3 regions of the Allobosea sp. FG18 genome follow, and region 3 is predicted to be linked to each of the others. Evidence: riboswitches for the same ligand, from Rfam matches in the RefSeq annotation. Region 3 holds a riboswitch; each other region holds the start of a gene.
What was found. A riboswitch is a leader RNA that binds a small molecule or an ion and turns the genes downstream of it on or off. The one in region 3 is predicted to bind cobalamin.
Positions count from the first base shown of each region.

Region 1: it holds a riboswitch for cobalamin, as region 3 does, so the genes downstream of both, ACODTJ_RS14070 (ABC transporter substrate-binding protein) here and ACODTJ_RS11310 (CbtB domain-containing protein) in region 3, are expected to answer to the same signal.
Region 2: it holds a riboswitch for cobalamin, as region 3 does, so the genes downstream of both, ACODTJ_RS25825 (TonB-dependent receptor plug domain-containing protein) here and ACODTJ_RS11310 (CbtB domain-containing protein) in region 3, are expected to answer to the same signal.

Region 1 is NZ_JBMDKB010000011.1:96,943-102,842, reverse strand. Features, by position in the region: gene ACODTJ_RS14080 (M81 family metallopeptidase) at 1-1,100, shown strand, start outside; gene ACODTJ_RS14075 (mandelate racemase/muconate lactonizing enzyme family protein) at 1,112-2,290, shown strand; cobalamin riboswitch at 2,326-2,537, shown strand; gene ACODTJ_RS14070 (ABC transporter substrate-binding protein) at 2,753-3,790, shown strand; gene ACODTJ_RS14065 (FecCD family ABC transporter permease) at 3,787-4,830, shown strand; gene ACODTJ_RS14060 (ABC transporter ATP-binding protein) at 4,827-5,621, shown strand.
Region 2 is NZ_JBMDKB010000031.1:27,787-33,686, reverse strand. Features, by position in the region: gene ACODTJ_RS25830 (ABC transporter substrate-binding protein) at 1-254, opposite strand, end outside; gene ACODTJ_RS25825 (TonB-dependent receptor plug domain-containing protein) at 251-2,194, opposite strand; cobalamin riboswitch at 2,317-2,515, opposite strand; gene ACODTJ_RS25820 (GntR family transcriptional regulator) at 2,582-3,349, shown strand; gene ACODTJ_RS25815 (tripartite tricarboxylate transporter permease) at 3,356-4,876, opposite strand; gene ACODTJ_RS25810 (tripartite tricarboxylate transporter TctB family protein) at 4,880-5,362, opposite strand; gene ACODTJ_RS25805 (Bug family tripartite tricarboxylate transporter substrate binding protein) at 5,441-5,900, opposite strand, start outside.
Region 3 is NZ_JBMDKB010000008.1:131,543-137,442, reverse strand. Features, by position in the region: gene cobN (cobaltochelatase subunit CobN) at 1-59, opposite strand, end outside; gene cobW (cobalamin biosynthesis protein CobW) at 69-1,139, opposite strand; gene ACODTJ_RS11320 (DUF1636 family protein) at 1,144-1,533, opposite strand; gene ACODTJ_RS11315 (CbtA family protein) at 1,543-2,283, opposite strand; gene ACODTJ_RS11310 (CbtB domain-containing protein) at 2,296-2,472, opposite strand; cobalamin riboswitch at 2,510-2,695, opposite strand; gene cobU (bifunctional adenosylcobinamide kinase/adenosylcobinamide-phosphate guanylyltransferase) at 2,846-3,394, shown strand; gene cobO (cob(I)yrinic acid a,c-diamide adenosyltransferase) at 3,408-4,016, shown strand; gene ACODTJ_RS11295 (TetR/AcrR family transcriptional regulator) at 4,291-4,911, shown strand; gene ACODTJ_RS11290 (acyl-CoA dehydrogenase family protein) at 4,908-5,900, shown strand, end outside.

The DNA.
Region 1 (5,900 bases), on a different contig from region 3:
ACATGCCGATCGTCATCTCGCTCGACCTGCACGGCATCCTGACCGACCGGATGCTCCGCAATGTCGACGGTTTCGCGATCTACTGGACCTACCCCCATGTCGACTTCGCCGATACCGGCCGCCGCGCCGCCGAACTGCTGCTGAAGCTGATGGCCGGCGGCATCAAACCCGTCGCTGCCCGCGTCGTCATTCCGGCCCTGGTGCGCGGCGACGAGCTCATCACCAAGACCGGCTGCTATGGCGAGCTTCTGGCCGAATGCCGCCGGCTGGAGGAGGAGGGGCGGGCGCTCGCGGCCGGCATCATGATCGGCAACCCCTTCACCGACGTGCCCGAGCTGTGCTCGCAAGTGCTGATCCTGACCGATGGCGACAAGGAGACCGCCGAGCGCGAGGCGGTCCGGCTGGCCGAGGAGTTCTGGCCCTTGCGCTTCCGCATGCAGGGCAAGCTCGTCCCGCTGGAGCGCGCCATCGCGCAGGCCCGCAGCATCGACGGTCCCGTGATCTTCACCGATGCCGCTGACGCGACCTCATCCGGTGCCTCCGGCGACAGCAACCTGATCCTCGCCGCCTTGCGCAAGGCGGGTTACGGCAAGCGTGTATTGGCCCAGATCGTCGACGCGCCGGCTGCGGCTGCTGCGCACAAGGCCGGAGTCGGCGCGACGATCGAGGTCGCGCTCGGCGGTTCGATCGATCCCGCCCGCTTCCCGCCGATGAAGGTCAAGGCCAAGGTCAAATTGCTCTCGGATGGCGAGGCGGCGCTGGAGACGATGAAGGCGCCCCTGAGAGCCGGGCCGACCGCGGTTCTGACCTGGGACAACGTCACCGTCGTTGTGATGAGCCGCTCTGTTAGCCTGTTCGACCGGGCGATGTATTACGCCAACGGCATCGACCCCACGGATTTCGACCTGATCGTGGTGAAGTCGCCGCACACCGAGTTCCACATGTTCGACCAGTGGTGCGCGCGGAACTTCAACATCGATGCGCCCGGCGCGACCTCGGCCAACCTGAAAAGCCTGGGCCACACCATCTGCGCCCGGCCGATCTATCCGCTCGACGAGGGTGTCACCTTCACGCCCCGCGCCACGATCTACGAACTGTGAGGAGAAGGCCTGTGCCCAGAATCGAGGCCGTCGATTTCTTCTATCTCGCCATGCCCGTCGTCACCGACGAAGCCGACGGCAGCCAGGATGCGCTGCTGGTCAGGGTCGCCGCCGGCGGCCATGTCGGCTGGGGCGAATGCGAGGCGGCGCCACTGCCCTCCATCGCCGCCTTCATCTGTCCGATGTCGCATGGCGTCTGCCGGCCGGTCGCCGATTCCGTGCTCGGCCAGACGCTGGAAGGCCCGGAGGATATCGCCCGCATCGCTGCTGCCGTCGCCTATAACTCGATGGACCTGCTGCAGGCGCCGCATACCTTCTCCGGCGTCGAGATGGCCTTATGGGACATCCTCGGCAAGATGCGCTCCGAGCCGGTCTGGCGCCTGCTTGGCTACGCGAAGAGCCACCCCAAGACGCCCTATGCCTCGGTCCTTTTCGGGGACACGGCGCAGGAGACTCTCGAACGCGCCCGCGATGCCCGCAAGCGCAGCTTCCGCGCCGCCAAGTTCGGCTGGGGGCCGATCGGCCGCGGCAGCGTCGAGGCCGATGCCGAGCATTTCGTTGCCGCTCGCGAGGGTTTGGGGCAGGACGGCATCCTGCTCGTCGATACCGGCCAGATCTTCATCGAGGATGTCGAGCGCGCCGCCGCCCGTCTGCCCGCGATGGAGAAGGCGAACGTGCTCTGGTTCGAGGAGCCCTTCCACGCCAGCGCGCTCGAAGCCTATGGCGCGCTCGCCAAGCGCAGCCCCAAGGTCCGGCTGGCCGGCGGGGAGGGCGCCCATAACGAGTCGATGGCCCGGCAGCTCATCGATTATGGCGGCATCGGCTATGTACAGATCGATTGCGGGCGGATCGGCGGCATCGGTCCGTCCAAGGCGGTGGCGGATTATGCGGTCGCCAAGGGCGTGACCTTCGTCAACCACACCTTCACCTCGCATCTCGCTCTCTCGGCCTCGCTCCAGCCCTATGCCGGCCTCGCTGCGCACGAGATTTGCGAATACCCGGCCATGCCGAAGCCGCTCGCCACCACGATCTCTGCCAATCATGTGGAGCGCGATGCGAACGGGCAGGTCTCCGCGCCCGATGCACCGGGTCTCGGCATCGAGGTCGCGACGACGGCACTGCGCAGCTATCTGCAGGAGGTCGAGATCTCCGTCGGCGGCAAGCGGCTCTACAGCACGCCGAGCCTCTGACGCGATGTCCGCTTGACGCAGCGCCGCGCCCTTATAGGGTGGGCGCCGATCGAGGTTCTCCGGGTTGCTCCCGGAGCTAAGAGGGAATTCGGTGAGGCACTTCCAGTGCCAAAGCCGAGGCTGCCCCCGCAACTGTAAGCGGCGAGCTCTCCGTCCATCGTCCACTGGCGCCTGACGCGCCGGGAAGGCCGGGCGGAACAGGCATCGACCCGCGAGCCAGGAGACCTGCCCCGGTCGTCGAAGACGTCTTTCGGACGGGGTGTTCCGAAGCCTGTGTGTCGATGGCGACCCTCGCGGCCGGCCTCCCGCCCCACATGCCCAAAGCTGCCCCGGCCGTCATCTCGGGGAGCGATGAAACCCATGTTCACGAAGACCACTGCACAGGCCGCCCAAGGTGGCTTGACGGCTGCCTGCCGCGCACTCTATCAGAAATGCAACATTGTTACATTTCGGATGGCCTCGATGCCGGCAGCGCGCCCGTTCAATTCTCTGCTCCGCCTCTCGGCCGCTGCCCTGTTCGGCGCTCTCGCCACTGGCACGGCCATCGCGGCGCCGACCAAATATCCGCTGACGCTGGAGAATTGCCGCGAGACGATCACCTTCAACGCCGCGCCCAAGCGCGTCGTCGCGATCGGCCAGACGCAGACGGAAATCCTCTATGCGCTCGGCCTTGGCGACCGCGTCGTCGGCACGGCGGTCTGGTTCTCGCCGGTGGCCAAGCCCTATGAGGCGGTCAACGCCAAGGTGAAGCGCCTCGCCGACAATGATCCGAGCTTCGAGGCCGTGCTGGCGCAGGAGCCCGATCTCGTCACCGCGATGTTCGAATGGCATGTCGGCCCGAACGGCATCGTCGGCAAGCGCGACCAGTTCGCCAAGGTGAAGGTGCCTAGTTATGTCTCGCCGACCGATTGCGTCGGCAAGGACAATTCCGGCGCCGGTGACGGCGTGCGTACCCAGATGTTCACGATGGAGCTGGTCTATCGCAACATCCGCGAGTTCGGCGCGATCTTCGATGTCGCCGACCGGGCCGAGACGCTCGTCGCCGAGCTCAAGGCGCGCGAGGACAAGGCGGTCGAGCAGGTCGCGAAGCTGAAGGCGCAGGACGTTCCGGTCGTCGTCTGGTTCTCCAGCAAGGACATCAAGGGCGACGGCTTCATGGCCGGCAAGAACGGCGTGCCCGCCTATATCCTCTCCAAGCTCGGCGCCCGCAACGTCATCACGACCAATGAGGAATGGCCGCTGGTCGGCTGGGAGAGCATCGCCGCTGCCAACCCCGCCGTGATCGTCACCGTGAAGATGGATCGCCGCCGCTTCCCGGCCGACGATATCGAGAAGAAGCTGGAGTTCCTGAAGACCGATCCGGTCGCCAGCAAGCTGGACGCCGTGAAGAACAACCGCGTCGTCATCATGGATGTCGGTGCGACCCGCGCCGGGCTCGACACGGTCGACGGTATCGAGACACTGGCCAAAGCGATCGCCGGCTTCGGGCTCTCGCGTTGAGCCACGCCGCCCATGGGCCGAACTGGCCGGCGCGTGTCGCGATCGCGCTGGCCTCGCTGCTGGCGCTGATCCTCTCGGTCGCGCTGGCCGTGACCATCGGCGAGATGCGCATCCCGCTGGACACCGCCCTGAAGGCGCTCGGCAACGGGCTGTTCGACCTCGACTTTCCGGTCAGCGCGATCCAGCAGGGCGTGATCTTTGATTATCGGCTCAGCCGTGCGCTGATGGCGGGGCTCTGCGGCGGCGCGCTCGCCCTCTCGGGCGCGATCCTGCAGGCCCTGCTGCGCAACCCGCTGGCAGAACCCTATATCCTCGGCATCTCGGCCGGCGCCTCGACCGGCGCCGTCGCGGTGCTGATCCTCGGCATCAGCATCGGCGGCGCGGTGCTCTCCGTTTCGGCCGGCGCCTTCATCGGTTCCTGCGCTGCGCTCGTCGTCGTGGCGCTGCTGGCGGCAGGGGCGGGCGGGGCGAGCGATCGCGTCATCCTCGCCGGTGTCGCGACCTCGCAACTCTTCAATGCCGCGACCGCCACGATCGTCACGACGCTCGCCAGCGCCGAGCAGGCGCGCGGTGTGATGTTCTGGCTGCTCGGCAATTTCGGCGGCGTGCGCTGGCCCGACATCTGGATGGCGGCGCCGGTCGCCTTCATCGGCTTCGGCATCTGCATGCTGCACGCCAAGGCGCTCGACGCCTTCGCCTTCGGCGTCGACGCCGCAGCTTCGCTGGGCGTCGCCGTCACGCGGGTGAAGGTCGTGCTCTTCGCCACGACGGCGGTGATGACGGCGGTGATGGTCTCGATCGTCGGCACGGTCGGCTTCGTCGGGCTGATCATTCCCCATGCCGCGCGCTTCCTCGTCGGCTCCGGCCATGCCCGCTTGCTGCCAGCCTGTCTCGTCATCGGCGCGATCTTCATGATCCTCGCGGACATCCTCTCCCGCATCCTGATACCTCAGCAGATCCTGCCGATCGGCGTGGTGACAGCGCTGTTCGGCGCACCCGTCTTCGCGCTCATCCTCTACCGCGCCCGGAGGCCGGCATGACGCTCGCGACCCGCGAGGCCCGCTGGGGTGCCGGCGGCCGGATGATCGTCGACGGGGTGACGCTGGAAGCCGCGCCCGGCCGGGTGCTCGGCCTGATCGGCCCGAACGGCTCCGGCAAGTCGAGCCTGCTCCGGTTGCTCTGCCGCCTGCGCAACGTCGCGAGCGGCGTCGTCACCCTCGACGGAAACGACATCGCCAGCGTGCCCCGCCGCGAGCTGGCCCGCCGCCTCGCCTTCGTCGAGCAGCAGGCGACCACCGAGATCCAGTTGTCCGTCTGCGATGTCGTCCGCCTCGGCCGCACGCCGCATCGTGCGGCGCTGGCCTCGTGGAGCGAAGCCGACGAGGGCGCCGTGAACGAAGCGCTGGCGCGGGTCGGGCTCACCGAGCGCCACGATCAGTTCTGGCACACGCTTTCGGGAGGGGAACGCCAGCGCGTCCATATCGCCCGCGCGCTCGCGCAGGAGCCGAGCGAGCTCATCCTGGACGAGCCGACCAACCATCTCGACATCCAGCACCAGCTCTCGATCCTGAGCCTGGTCCGACGCCTCGGCATCACCTGCATCATGGCGCTGCACGATCTCAACCTCGCCGCCATGTTCTGCGACGAGATCGCGCTGTTGCATGACGGGCGTCTTAAGGCGGCGGGTGCGCCGGAGGAGGTCCTGACCGCCGAGGCGATCCAACGCATCTTCGGCGTCGCGGTTTCGATCCGCCCGGGGGCTTCGGGACGCCGGCACATCGAATATCTGGTCGAGGCCGACCCGCGGAAGGAAGCGCCCGGAAGCGCTTGAAGCCGCGCGGCGCGCAGTCTCGGGCCGTTGCTCCAATCCGCGTGGGCAATCGTTTCGTCTGGACTTGCTCCATCTCCACTCGACCATCTGAACCGGGTCTTTCATGCCCGGCTCCGAACAGGCGCGGGCTCTCGGACTTCACTTGCCAGCATCTGGTCGGGCTTCGCCCTTGATGCTCTCGCTCATCACTCAATGATGGTCTTGAGCGGGATGTTCAGCCGCAGTGCCCCTGCCTGGTCGCCGGGCGCCCAGCGGTCGACATATCATTTCTGCATACAG
Region 2 (5,900 bases), on a different contig from region 3:
AGGCCGTGATTGGCGGGGACCCGGCGCGCGGCCTCGGCCATGTTGGCGTTGCGCGGGTCCTGCGACAGCCACGTCACCGAAGCGATGCGTGCGGGATCGGCCAGGCGCAGGACGAGTTCGTCCGTGCACATGTTGAGCGAGACGATGCGCGCCGGCCGGTCCGCAGCAAGCGAGACCGATGCCATCGCGCCCGCAAGCGCGATGGATAGGAGGCAGGCGCCGCGCAGACGGCGCAGGACGAGGGGCAGGTTCATCCGTCGATGGCCACCTTGATACCGCCGAAGACACCGAGGCCCGGCACGAGGAAGCCGACCGGATTCTCCCAGCGCTTGTCGAAGAGGTTATCGACCCGCCCGAACACCGTCACCTTGTCGGTCGCATTGTACTCGGCGGCGAGGTTGACCAGCGTCGCACCCTTCGCCCGCATGCGGGGCACCGAGAAGTCGCGATTGCCGTCGACCCAGGAGCCGATATGGATCAGCGTCGCCGAGAGGCTGAGCTTGTTCGTCGGCGTCCAGGTCGCGGTCGCGCTCGCCTTGTGGCGCGGCCGGCGCAGCAGTTCCTGCCGCGCGATCTCGTCCTTGGCGAGGGTGAAGGTGTAGTCGGCGCGGATGCGGAACTGCGGCGAGATTTCCAGCGTGGCGAAGGCCTCGACGCCCTTCGTCTTCGCCTTGCCGATATTGGCGTAGGAATCGCGCCTGGTGTTGGTGACGATCAGGTTCTCGATATCGTTCTGGAACCAGGTCGCGCCGAGTTGCAGGCGCTTGTCGAAGAGCGGCTGCTCGAAGCCGACATCCCAGCCTCGGCTTTCCTCCGGCTTCAGGTTCGGGTTGCCGAAGAAATTGTAGCCGGGACGATAGTCGATGAAGAGCTCGCTTAGCGTCGGCGCCTTGAAGCCGGTGCCGTAGCTCGCCTTCAGCTTGGTCTCCGTACCTGGGATGAGGACGGCCGGCGTGATGCGGTAGGTCGTGTGCCCGCCATAGCTGTCGTCATGGTCGTGGCGGATGTTGGCCGCCATGAAATAGCGATCCTCGATATTGCCCTGGTATTCGAGATAGGCCGCCTTGTTGCCGTTCGAGGCGATCAGGCTCGCCGTATCCAGCCGCTCGCGCTCATATTGCAGGCCCGTGATCAGGTTGTGGCCCTTGGTGATCTCGAGATTGCCGCGCCAGTCGAGCTTGGTGCGCTCGCCAAGGCTCTGATTGGGCAGGCCGAGCAGGCCGGTCGTCGCGGAAGCCGTCCGCGTTCCCCTGTCCTGCCGCGAGTAGGAGACGCCGAAGGTGTTGACGAAGCGCCCACTGAGCGGGTCCCAGACCACTTCGCCGCGGGTGAAGGCCTGCGCATAGTTCTGCTGGGAGCGATAGGGCGAGGGCTTGCTCGGGAAGCCGGTGTCGCCGGTATTGCGCAGCTGGCCGTCTTGGTAGCGGCCGACCCAGTTCAGCGTCAGCGTGTCGGTGAGCGCGAAGCCGAGGCGGCCGGAATAGCTGTAATTATCGAAGATGTTCGGGTTGATCCGGCGGCCGGGCGGCACGAGGTTCGGCGGCGTCACCTCGGTCCCGTCGGCGCGGAAATGCGCGGCGTTGAAGGCGTAGTTGAAGCGATCGTCGCCGCCGCTGAAGCCGAGGGACTGGTTGAACGTGCCGTGCGATCCGCCTTCGACGCGCGCGGTCATCTTCGGCGGCCCCTCGCCGCGCTTCGTGGTCACCGAAATGACGCCGCCCAGCGCGTTGGCGCCGTAGAGGCCGCTCTGCGGGCCGCGCAGCACCTCGATGCGCTCGATATCCTCGATCAGCATTGAGCCGAAATCGAAGGAGCGGTTCGGTGCCGAGGGATCGTTGGCCTCGATGCCGTCGATCAGCACCTTGACGTGGTTGGAATTGGTGCCGCGCATGAAGACCGAGGTCAGGCCGCCCGGCCCGCCGGTCTGCACGATGTTGAGGCCGGGCACGGCGGCGAGCGCCTGTGGCAACGTCCGGCGCTGCTGCTGTTCGATATCCCGGGCGGTGATGACGGTGACCGAGCTCGCAATCTCGCGGGCGGGGGTCGGCGTTCCCGTGGCGCTGACGACGATCTCGTCGAGCGCGATCGTCGCGGGAGCCGGTTGGGCGAAGGCCGGAGCGGTTGCGCCGGCGATCGCGAGGCAGGAGGAGAGCAGCAAGCGGCCGCGTCCGGCGGCCGGGAGGAAGACGTTCACGATGGAGACCTCGGGCGTTGACGTCAGTGGCACGTCACCGCGAACGCGATCTCCCATCAGCCGTACGAAAGACGGCGAACGGTCGAATCAGCGATCGGCGCACCCCGGCCGAACGTGTCCGCGTGTGACCACGGCTGACGGCAGGTCTCCTGGCTCGCGGGTCGCTGCCCTTCACCGCCTTCCCAGGTCCGAGGCCCCAGTGGCGTATGGCGAAAGGCTCGCCGCTTACAGTTGCGGGGGCAGCCACGGCATGGGGTGGTTGGCCACCCGCACCGCGTTCCCTTTTGATCCCGTGAGGGAACCGTCGGATCGACGAGTAGGGCGAAAAAGTGGCGACGTCAAACAGCTGCCGCACCGAAATCGAAGCCATGAACAGGCTCGGCAATCGTGGCGACTGCGCTATACTCGCAGCAACAGAAGCAGATAGGCACCCGCTCGATGCTGGCCGAGACTTTGCCCCCCGCGAGCGTGGGCGTTACCGTCAAACTCTACGACGACCTCTCCTCGGCCATCGTCTCCGGGGAGATCGCGCCCGGCGCCAAGCTGAGCGAGCCGGCGATCGCGCGCCGCTTCGGCGTCAGCCGCGCGCCGGTTCGCGAGGCGATCCGGCGCCTGCAGGAGCGCGGGCTCGTCACCTATGTCGCCAATCAGGGCGCGCGCGTCGCCGAGCCGAGCGCGGCCGAGTTCCTCGCCCTGCTCGACGTGCGCGAGGCGACCGAGGGCATGGCTGCCCGTCTCGCCGCCGAGAGCATGAGCGAGGCCGAGATCGCGGCGCTCGATGCACTGGTCCGGGGCCATCGTGGCGAGATCGAGCGCAACCCGATGGGCGCCTATCTCCAGGACGAGCCCGAGGCCGATTTCCACCGCCGGATCGCCAAGGGCAGCGGCAATCCGATTCTGGCCGAATTGCTCTGCGAGCAGTTCTACCCGCGCCTGCGCCTGTGCCGGCGCCTGCATTCGACCGTTCCCGGGCGCGGCCGCGAGGCCTGGGGCGAGCATATGCGGATCACCGAGGCGATCAGCCATCGCGACGGAGAACTCGCGGAGATCCTGATGCGCCGCCATATCCGCGCCGCCCGCATGGCGCTTCAGGCGGCGCTAGCCGTGAGCGAAAGCGCCAAGCCGGGCAAGCGCCGGAACGGTGGGAAGCGCTGATCCGGTTCAGCCGGTAGCAGCGACCGACTGCCCTTCCGCCTCGGCGCGGCGGCGGCGATGGGCGAGCAGCGGCGGTACGATCAGGACCAATGCCGCGATCCCGAGCAGCGTCGCCGCGATCGGCGTGCCGACCAGCACGCTCCAGTCGCCCTGGCTGACGGCGAGCGCGCGCCGGAGCTGGATTTCCGCTTGCGGGCCGAGGATCAGCCCGATCAGGGCCGGCGCGATCGGGAAATCATGGACGCGCGCGACATAGCCAACGAGGCCGAGGCCGCACATCAGGGCGAGGTCCATCCAGGAGGTCGAGAGCCCCCAGACGCCGACCATCGCGAAGACGACGATGCCGCCATAGATGTAGTGGCGCGGGATCAGCAGCAGTCGGACCCAGATGCCGACCAGCGGCAGGTTGAGGATCAGCAGGATGACGTTGCCGATATAGAGCGAGGCGATCAGGCCCCAGAGCAGATCGGGATTGGTCGCGAAGAGCAGCGGGCCGGGCTGGAGCCCGTAATTCTGGAAGGCGGCGAGCAGGACGGCGGCCGTCGCGGTCGATGGCAGGCCGAGCGTCAGCAACGGCACGAGGATGCCGGCGGCGGCCGCGTTGTTGGCCGCCTCGGGGCCGGCGACGCCCTCGATCGCGCCCTGCCCGAACTCCTCCGGATGCTTGGTCAGGCGGCGCTCCAGCGCATAGGAGAGGAAGGTCGGGATTTCCGTTCCGCCGGCCGGCAGCGCCCCGATCGGGAAGCCGATGACGCTGCCGCGCAGCCAGGGCTTCCAGGAGCGCTTCCAATCCTGTTTCGTCATCCAGCTTCCACCGGAGAGCGGATTGACGGCGGCCGGAGCCGCGCTGTGCCGGCTTGCGACATAGAGCGTCTCGCCGATCGCGAAGAGCGAGACCAGCACGACCGTGAACGAGATGCCGTCGAGCAGTTCGAGCGTGCCGAAGACCATGCGGGTCTGGCCGGTCTGGGTATCGATGCCGATCGTGCCGAGCGCCAGCCCGAAGAACAGAGCGGCGAAGCCGCGCACCATCGAGCGCCCCATCACCACGGCGACCGCGGTGAAGGAGAGCATCATCAGCGCGAAATAGTCCTCCGGGCCGAAGACGAAGGCGAGCTCGGCGATGGCGGGCGCGAGGAAGGTCAACGCCAGCGTGCCGATGGTGCCGGCAACGAAGGAGCCGACGGCAGCCGTCGCAAGTGCCGCGGCGCCGCGGCCGCGGCGGGCCATGCGGTTGCCTTCGAGCGCCGTCATCACCGAGCCGCTCTCGCCCGGCGTGTTCAACAGGATCGAGGTGGTCGAGCCGCCATAGAGCGCACCGTAGAGGATACCGGCGAACATGATGAAGGCCGAGGCCGGATTGACCTGTGCGGTCACCGGCAGGAGCAGGGCGATGGTCAGGGCCGGGCCGATGCCGGGCAGGACGCCGACCGCCGTGCCGAGGCCACAGCCGATGAAGGCCCAGAACAGGTTCATCGGCTGCAAGGCAACCGCGAACCCGCCGAGCAACTGGTTCAGGATGTCCATGGCTTAGCCCAGCAGCGGGAAGAAGGGGCCAAGGCTGATGCCGAGGCGGGAGAAGCCGAGCCAGGCGAGGCTGGCGATCAGCGCGCCGATGCCGAGATCGAGCAGGGTACGGCGCGAGCCGAAGGCATGGGTCACCAGCGTGAAGGCCAGCATCGCGCTGAACGGAAAGCCGAGCCAGCGGATCGTCAGCAAGGGCACGCCGACACCGGCCAGCGCCATCAGGAAGGCGGCGCGCGAGAACGGCGCCTCCTCCTCGTCATCACCGGCGGGTGCGAGCTGCCCCTTCAGCGCCTGAAGGATCAGCAGGAAGCCGAGCAGGACGAGCCCGAGCCCGACGGCGAGCACCATCGCCGCCGGCCCGACGCCGACATAGTTGGTGGTGGAGGCGATGCTGCGTGCGCCGTTGAGCCAGAGCGCCCCCATGACCAGGATCGCGAGCCCGAGCCACCAGGGCCGTCCACCCGCAGCAGCCGAACCGTTCTTCATCGATGACATCTGCCTTGCCGCCCTTCGCGATGGATGGCGGGCGGTGCGCTCAGGCGCGCCGCCCGGCTTCGACGGAGGCTATTTCAGGATGCCGACTTCCTTGAGCGCGCTCGTCCAGTTGGTCTCCTCGCTCTTGAGGAAGGCGTTGAAGGCGTCGCCCGGCAGATAGGCGTCCTCCCACCCTTGCGTCTTCAGCGTCTCCTTCCACTCCTTGGTGGCGTGGAGCTTGGCGAAGCGGTCGAGCCAGGTCTTCTTGGCGGCGTCGCTCATGCCGGGCGCGCCGACGAAGCCGCGCCAGTTGCCGACCTCGACCGGGATGCCGGCTTCCTTCAGCGTCGGGGCATTGAGCCCGTCGACCCGCGTCGGGCCGGAGGTCGCGATGATGCGGATGCGGCCGGATTCGGCGAAGGCACGGAATTCCGAGGCGCCGGAGATCGCCGCCTTGATCTTGCCACCGCCGAGCGCAGCGAGGATCTCGCCGCCGGAGAAGGCGACGAAGTTGATCTTGCCGACAGGCGCGCCGGCATGCTTGGCGAGC
Region 3 (5,900 bases):
AGATCGACGGCGTCCTCGCCGTCGTCGAGCCTGATCTCGCTGGTCGGGAGAAGATGCATCGGTCGATGCTACGCCCCCGCGAGAGCCGCTTCCACGGCCTTGAGATCGAAGCCCTTGAGGCCGATCACGGTGAGGCGCCCGTCGCGCGGTTCGCTCGCGCTCCAGGCCCGGTCGAAATGATGACTGAGGCGCCGGCCGACGCCCTGTACGACCAGACGCATCGGCTTGCCCGGAACGGCGGTGAAGCCCTTGAGGCGCAGCACGCCCTCGGCCTCGGCCGCCTTGGCGACGCGCGCCGTGAGCTCCTCCGGCGAGAGGCCGGCCGGCAGCGGCACGGCGACCGAGTCGAAATCGTCATGGTCGTGATCGTGCTCGCCTTCGCCATGATGCGAGGGGCGGGCGGCGAGGTCGCTTTCGGCGGCAGCGCCGAGGCCGACGATCAGCGCCGGCTCGACCTTGCCATGGGCGGTCTCGACGATCTTGATCGCTTTCGGCAGATGCTCGGCGATCTCGGCTTTCACCCGCGCGCGGCCGGCCTCGTCGACGAGGTCGCTCTTGTTGAGCAGGATCAGGTCGGCGCAGAGGATCTGGTCCTCGAACACCTCCTCCAGCGGGTTGTCGTGATCGACGGAGGCGTCCGCTGCCGTCTGCGCCGCGAGCGCCTCCGGATCATCGGCGAACTGACCCTCGGCCACGGCCGGCCCGTCGACCACGGCGATGACGCCGTCGACGGTCACGCGCGAGCGGATCGCCGGCCAGTTGAACGCCTGCACCAGCGGCTTCGGCAAAGCGAGGCCGGAGGTCTCGATCAGGATGTGCTCCGGCGGGTTCGGCCGGTTCAAAAGCTTTTCCAGTGCGGGCACGAAATCATCGGCGACGGTGCAGCAGATGCAGCCGTTCGGCAGCTCGACCACGTCCTCGTCGCTGCAGCCGGCAATGCCGCAGCCCTTCAGGAATTCGCCGTCGAAGCCGAGATCGCCGAACTCGTTGACGAGTACTGCGAGCTTCTTGCCTTGCGCATTCTCGAGGAGATGGCGCACCAGCGTCGTTTTCCCGGCGCCGAGGAAGCCGGTGATGATCGTGCAGGGGGTCTTGCTGAGTGACGTCTTGCCCAGGTTGGTGGTCTGCGGAGCGTTCATGATGTCATCCTTGCTGGCGCGCCGGCAAAGGCGGCACGCGCGCGACCACGCCCTTGCGGAAGGACTGCGGCCGCTCTTTCCAGGGAACGATGCCGTTGGCGCTGGCGGCATAGGCCTCCGCGGCGCCGACGATCTCGTCGAGATGGGTGTCGGTGTCGAGATCGCCGATCAGATAGGTCCATTTCCCGTCGGCGCTGAGCGCGATGGTGCAGGGCCGCTTGCAGACGGCGAGGCATTCGACGGGCAGCACGGGGATCGTGCTGCCCTTGGCTTTAAGCTGTGCGGTGAGCCGCTCGGCCAGCGCCAGTCCCGGCTGGTCGTAACCTTCCGGGAGATCGGCGCGGGCGCGGCGGCAGGCCGTGCAGACATGGATGGTGAGGTCACCCTCGGACATGGCTTGTCCTCAGGCTTCCGCGGCCCGGCGGCTCGCCCGGGGCCAAAGCACGCCGACCATGAAGGCGGTGGCGAGCCAGAGCGCGGCCTGGATGCCGAGCGAGAGCGACGCGAAATGCGCGGCGACCTCGGCCGGCACCTTGCTCTCCGGCGCGGCCGGATGCGGGGCGCCGACGACATGCGGCAGCAGGATCAGGACGATCGCCACAAGCTTGAGCCAGGGCTGCTCGAAGCGCAGGAACACAAAGAGCCCGGCCGCGGTGGCGATGGCGGTCCACAGCCACCAGACCTGGCGCTGCTCCAGCGCGGCCGAGGCTGCACCCGGCAGCTCGGGAGCCAGCCCCATCGCCGGGGCGAGCCCGAGCGCGAGGAAGCCGCAGGCGCCCCAGACGAGCGCGCTGCGCTGGTCGATCGTATCGCCGGCCGCGATCATGCCGGCGAGGAGCAAGCCCGCGAAGCCGATCGCGGTCGCGATCGTCACGGCGCTGGTGAAAAGCGTGCGCTGGAAGCCGTCCTGCGGCTTCCATTCGGCATGGTCGTGGCCGGGCGCGTCGCCGGCCGGTCCATGCGCGTGGATGATCTTCGCCTCGCCGTCGAAGGTTGCCAGCGTCGGCGCTTTCAGGGCGAGTGCCGCCTCATAGGTCTCGGCCTTGAGGATCAGCGGGGTGGTGGTGACATGCTGCAGGGCGGCGACGATCAAGCCAGCCAGAAGCCCGGCCAGGATGCTGACCGTGAGAACACGCGTGACCATGGATGCTTTCCCTCAGTGGCAGGGAAAGGCGAGGCCGTGACGGCTGTCATGCGCGGCGTTGTGGACATTGGTCGAGGCCGCGAAGCCGGTCGTGTAGATCAGCGCGACGCCGATCACGAGCGCGGCGGCAACCGCCTTGACGCGTTCCGAAACGCTGAGTGTAGGGGTGGAAACCGAAGCGGTGTTCATAAGCGTTCTCCGTGGCCGCCCCGCCGGCAGCCGGTTGGATCTCTGCGGGTTGACGGCAGGTCTCCTGGCTCGCGGACTTCGCGCCCCTTGCCGCCTTCCCGGAGCGAGCGCTCCAGTGGCCGATGGCGAAGGACATCCGCTTACAGTTGCGGGGGCAGCCGCGGTCTCGCACCGCGTTCCCTTTTCACCTCCTCGCGGAGGCACCGTCACGGATCATCATTAGCCATCGCCGTGTTGCTGTGCAATGCAAGAACGGTCCGACACATACATGCGGTCATCCCGGCCGGAGCGCAGCGAAGAGCCGGGATCCATGCCTGAACCTCTACCGGAAGCGTTCCGGCATGGATCCCGGGTCTCCCTATGGTCGCCCGGGATGACGGCCAGCGAAACCAAGCCGCCGATGCAGTCTCTTCCGATCCCCCATCTCACGCTCGTCCTCGGCGGCGCCCGCTCCGGCAAGAGCCGCCATGCCGAGGCGCTGGTCGAGGCGCTGCCGACGCCCTGGACCTATATCGCCACCGCGCAGGCCTATGACGACGAGATGCGCGAGCGCATCGCCGAGCATCGCGCCCGCCGGCCCGACGGATGGCAGACGGTCGATGCGCCGCTCGATCTGGCCGGCGCGATCGCCGCCCAGCCGACGGGCCGTCCGATCCTGGTCGATTGCCTGACGCTGTGGCTGACCAACCTGATCCTCGCCGAGCGCGACACCGCCGCCGCACGCGAGGCCCTGATCGCCGCCTGCGAACGCGTTTCCGCCCCGCTCGTGCTGGTCGGCAACGAGGTCGGTCTCGGCATCGTCCCGGAGAATGCGCTGGCCCGCCGCTTCCGCGACGAAGCCGGACGCCTCCATCAGGCGCTTGCGGCGCGTGCGGCCAGCGTGGTCTTCATGGTCGCCGGATTGCCGATGCGAGTGAAATGATGCGGGTTAAACTATGACGGAGACCGAGGACGCCGCCCGCCACAAGGCCAAGATGGAGAAGCGCAAGGCGGTGCAGGACGCCGAAGTTGCCTCCAAGACGCTCGAGAAGGGCTTGCTGATCGTCAACACCGGCCCCGGCAAGGGCAAGTCGACGGCAGCTTTCGGGCTGATCCTGCGCGCGCTCGGCCATGGTTGGCGCATCGGCGTGGTGCAGTTCATCAAGGGCGCCTGGTCGACCGGCGAGCGTCGGGCGTTGGAGGCCTTCGGCGATCAGGTGAGCTGGCACAGCATGGGCGAGGGCTTCACCTGGGAGACGCAGGACAAGGCTCGTGACATCGCGGCGGCCGAACGCGCCTTCGCAAAGGCCAGGGAATTGATGGCCGATCCGGAGATCAGGCTTCTGGTGCTCGACGAGCTCAACATCGCCCTGCGCTACGATTATCTGCCGCTCGCCGAGGTTGTCGCGACGCTGTCTGCCCGCAGGCCTGACCTGCACATCGTCGTCACCGGCCGCAACGCCAAGCCGGAGCTGATCGAGGCGGCCGATCTCGTCACTGAGATGACGCTGGTGAAGCATCATTTCGCTGCGGGTGTGAAGGCGCAGCAAGGCATCGAGTTCTGAGAGCCCGCTCTGTGCCTCGGCAGCATTGAGTCAGCCCGGACGCAGCGAAGCGGAGATCCGGGATCCATTCCGGAACCTGCCCGAAAGAGGTTCCGGCATGGATCCCGGGTCAAGCCCGGGATGACCAAGTATCTCCGGCGCGGGCCAACACCCCTCCCGTTGCGATAAGCCATCCTCGATGTGGAGCGATCGCCTCGACCGGCTCATCCACTTGACGGTGATCGATCCAGTCTTCAGATTGAATCTGAATTCAAATTCAATTTCGAGATCAAGCATGGCCGACGGCGCATCGAAGCAACCCCGCAAGGCCGGCAAGCGCGAGGCGATCCTCGCCGCCGCGCGCGGCATTGTGTCGGAAGTCGGCTTCCATGAGACCTCGATCGCCGCGGTGGCTGCCGCCAGCGGCGTCTCGACCGGCAGCGTCTATTCCTATTTCGCTTCGAAGGCCGAACTGATGGCCGAGATCGTCGCGGCCGTGTCGTCGCGCGAGCTCGCCGTGCTGCGTGAGATCGCCGCGAGCGACGCCCCCGTCGCAGAGCGCCTGACCGCAGCGGTCGAGGCCTTCGCGCGCCGCGCCTTCGCCAATCGGCGCCTGGCCTGGTCGATGATCGCCGAGCCCGCTGACCCCGCCGTCGATGCGACGCGGCTCGATTATCGCCGCGAGATCGCCGGCATCTTCCGTGCGCTCGTCGTCGAAGGCGGAGCGCTGGGTGCCTTCCGCCCGGTCGACCCCGATGCCGCCGCCGCGATGATCGTCGGCGGCTTCATGGAGGCGCTGATCGGCCCGCTCTCGCCGGAACGCCCGATCACACCTGAGCGCGGCCGCGAGATCGCCGCCGCCCTTGCCGATCTCTCCATCGCCGCGCTGATTTCCCGAGAAGGACAGGCCGCATGACCGCGCTCGACGCTTACGGCTACGACACCCATGAAGTGCTGAATCAGGCGCCGGCGCTGGCGGATTATGACGCCTTCGCCGCCGATCCGGCGCTCGGCTCGATCCTCGATGCCTTTGGCGCCGGCTGGTTCAGCGAGCAGGCGAGCGTGGTAGGCCACCATGTCGGCTCTCAACGCGTGCAGGACTTGGCGCGGCAGGCTAATCGCAGCTTGCCGGAACTGCGCACGCATGACCGCTGGGGTCGGCGCGTCGACCAGATCGAGTTCCATCCGGCCTGGCACGAACTGATGGGGCTCGCGATGCGCGACGAGTTCCATTCCTTGTGCTGGACGAAACCGCGCGAAGGCGCGCAGGTGGCGCGGGCGGCGGTGTCCTATCTCTGGAACCAGGGCGAGAACGGCATCTGCTGCCCGCTCGGCATGACCTATTCGGCGATCCCCGTCCTGCAGCGCGATCCCGCGCGCTGGGCCGAGTTCGGCCGATTGATCACCTCCACCGACTACGATGGGCGTCCGCTGCCGGCGGTGCAGAAGCGTGGCGGCACGGTCGGCATGGCGATGACCGAGAAACAGGGCGGCTCGGACCTGCGCCAGACCCAGACGGTGGCGACACGCAATGCCGACGGCACTTACTCCCTCACTGGCCATAAATGGTTCTTCTCCGTCCCGCATTCCGACGTGTTCCTGACGCTGGCGCGCACGGAGGAGGGCGTGTCCTGCTTCGTCGTGCCGGGCTGGCTCCCGGACGGCTCGCGCAATCGCCTGCAGATCCAGCGCCTCAAGGACAAGTGCGGCAACAAGTCGAATGCATCCTCCGAGGTCGAATTTCGCGGCGTCATCGCCCATCTGATCGGCGAGCCCGGTCACGGCATTCGCGCCGGGCTGGAGATGAACCACTATACGCGGCTCGATTTCGCCGTAGGCTCGGCCGGATTGATGCGCCATGCGGTGGCGCAGGCCGCGCATCACACCGCCCATCGCCGTGCCTTC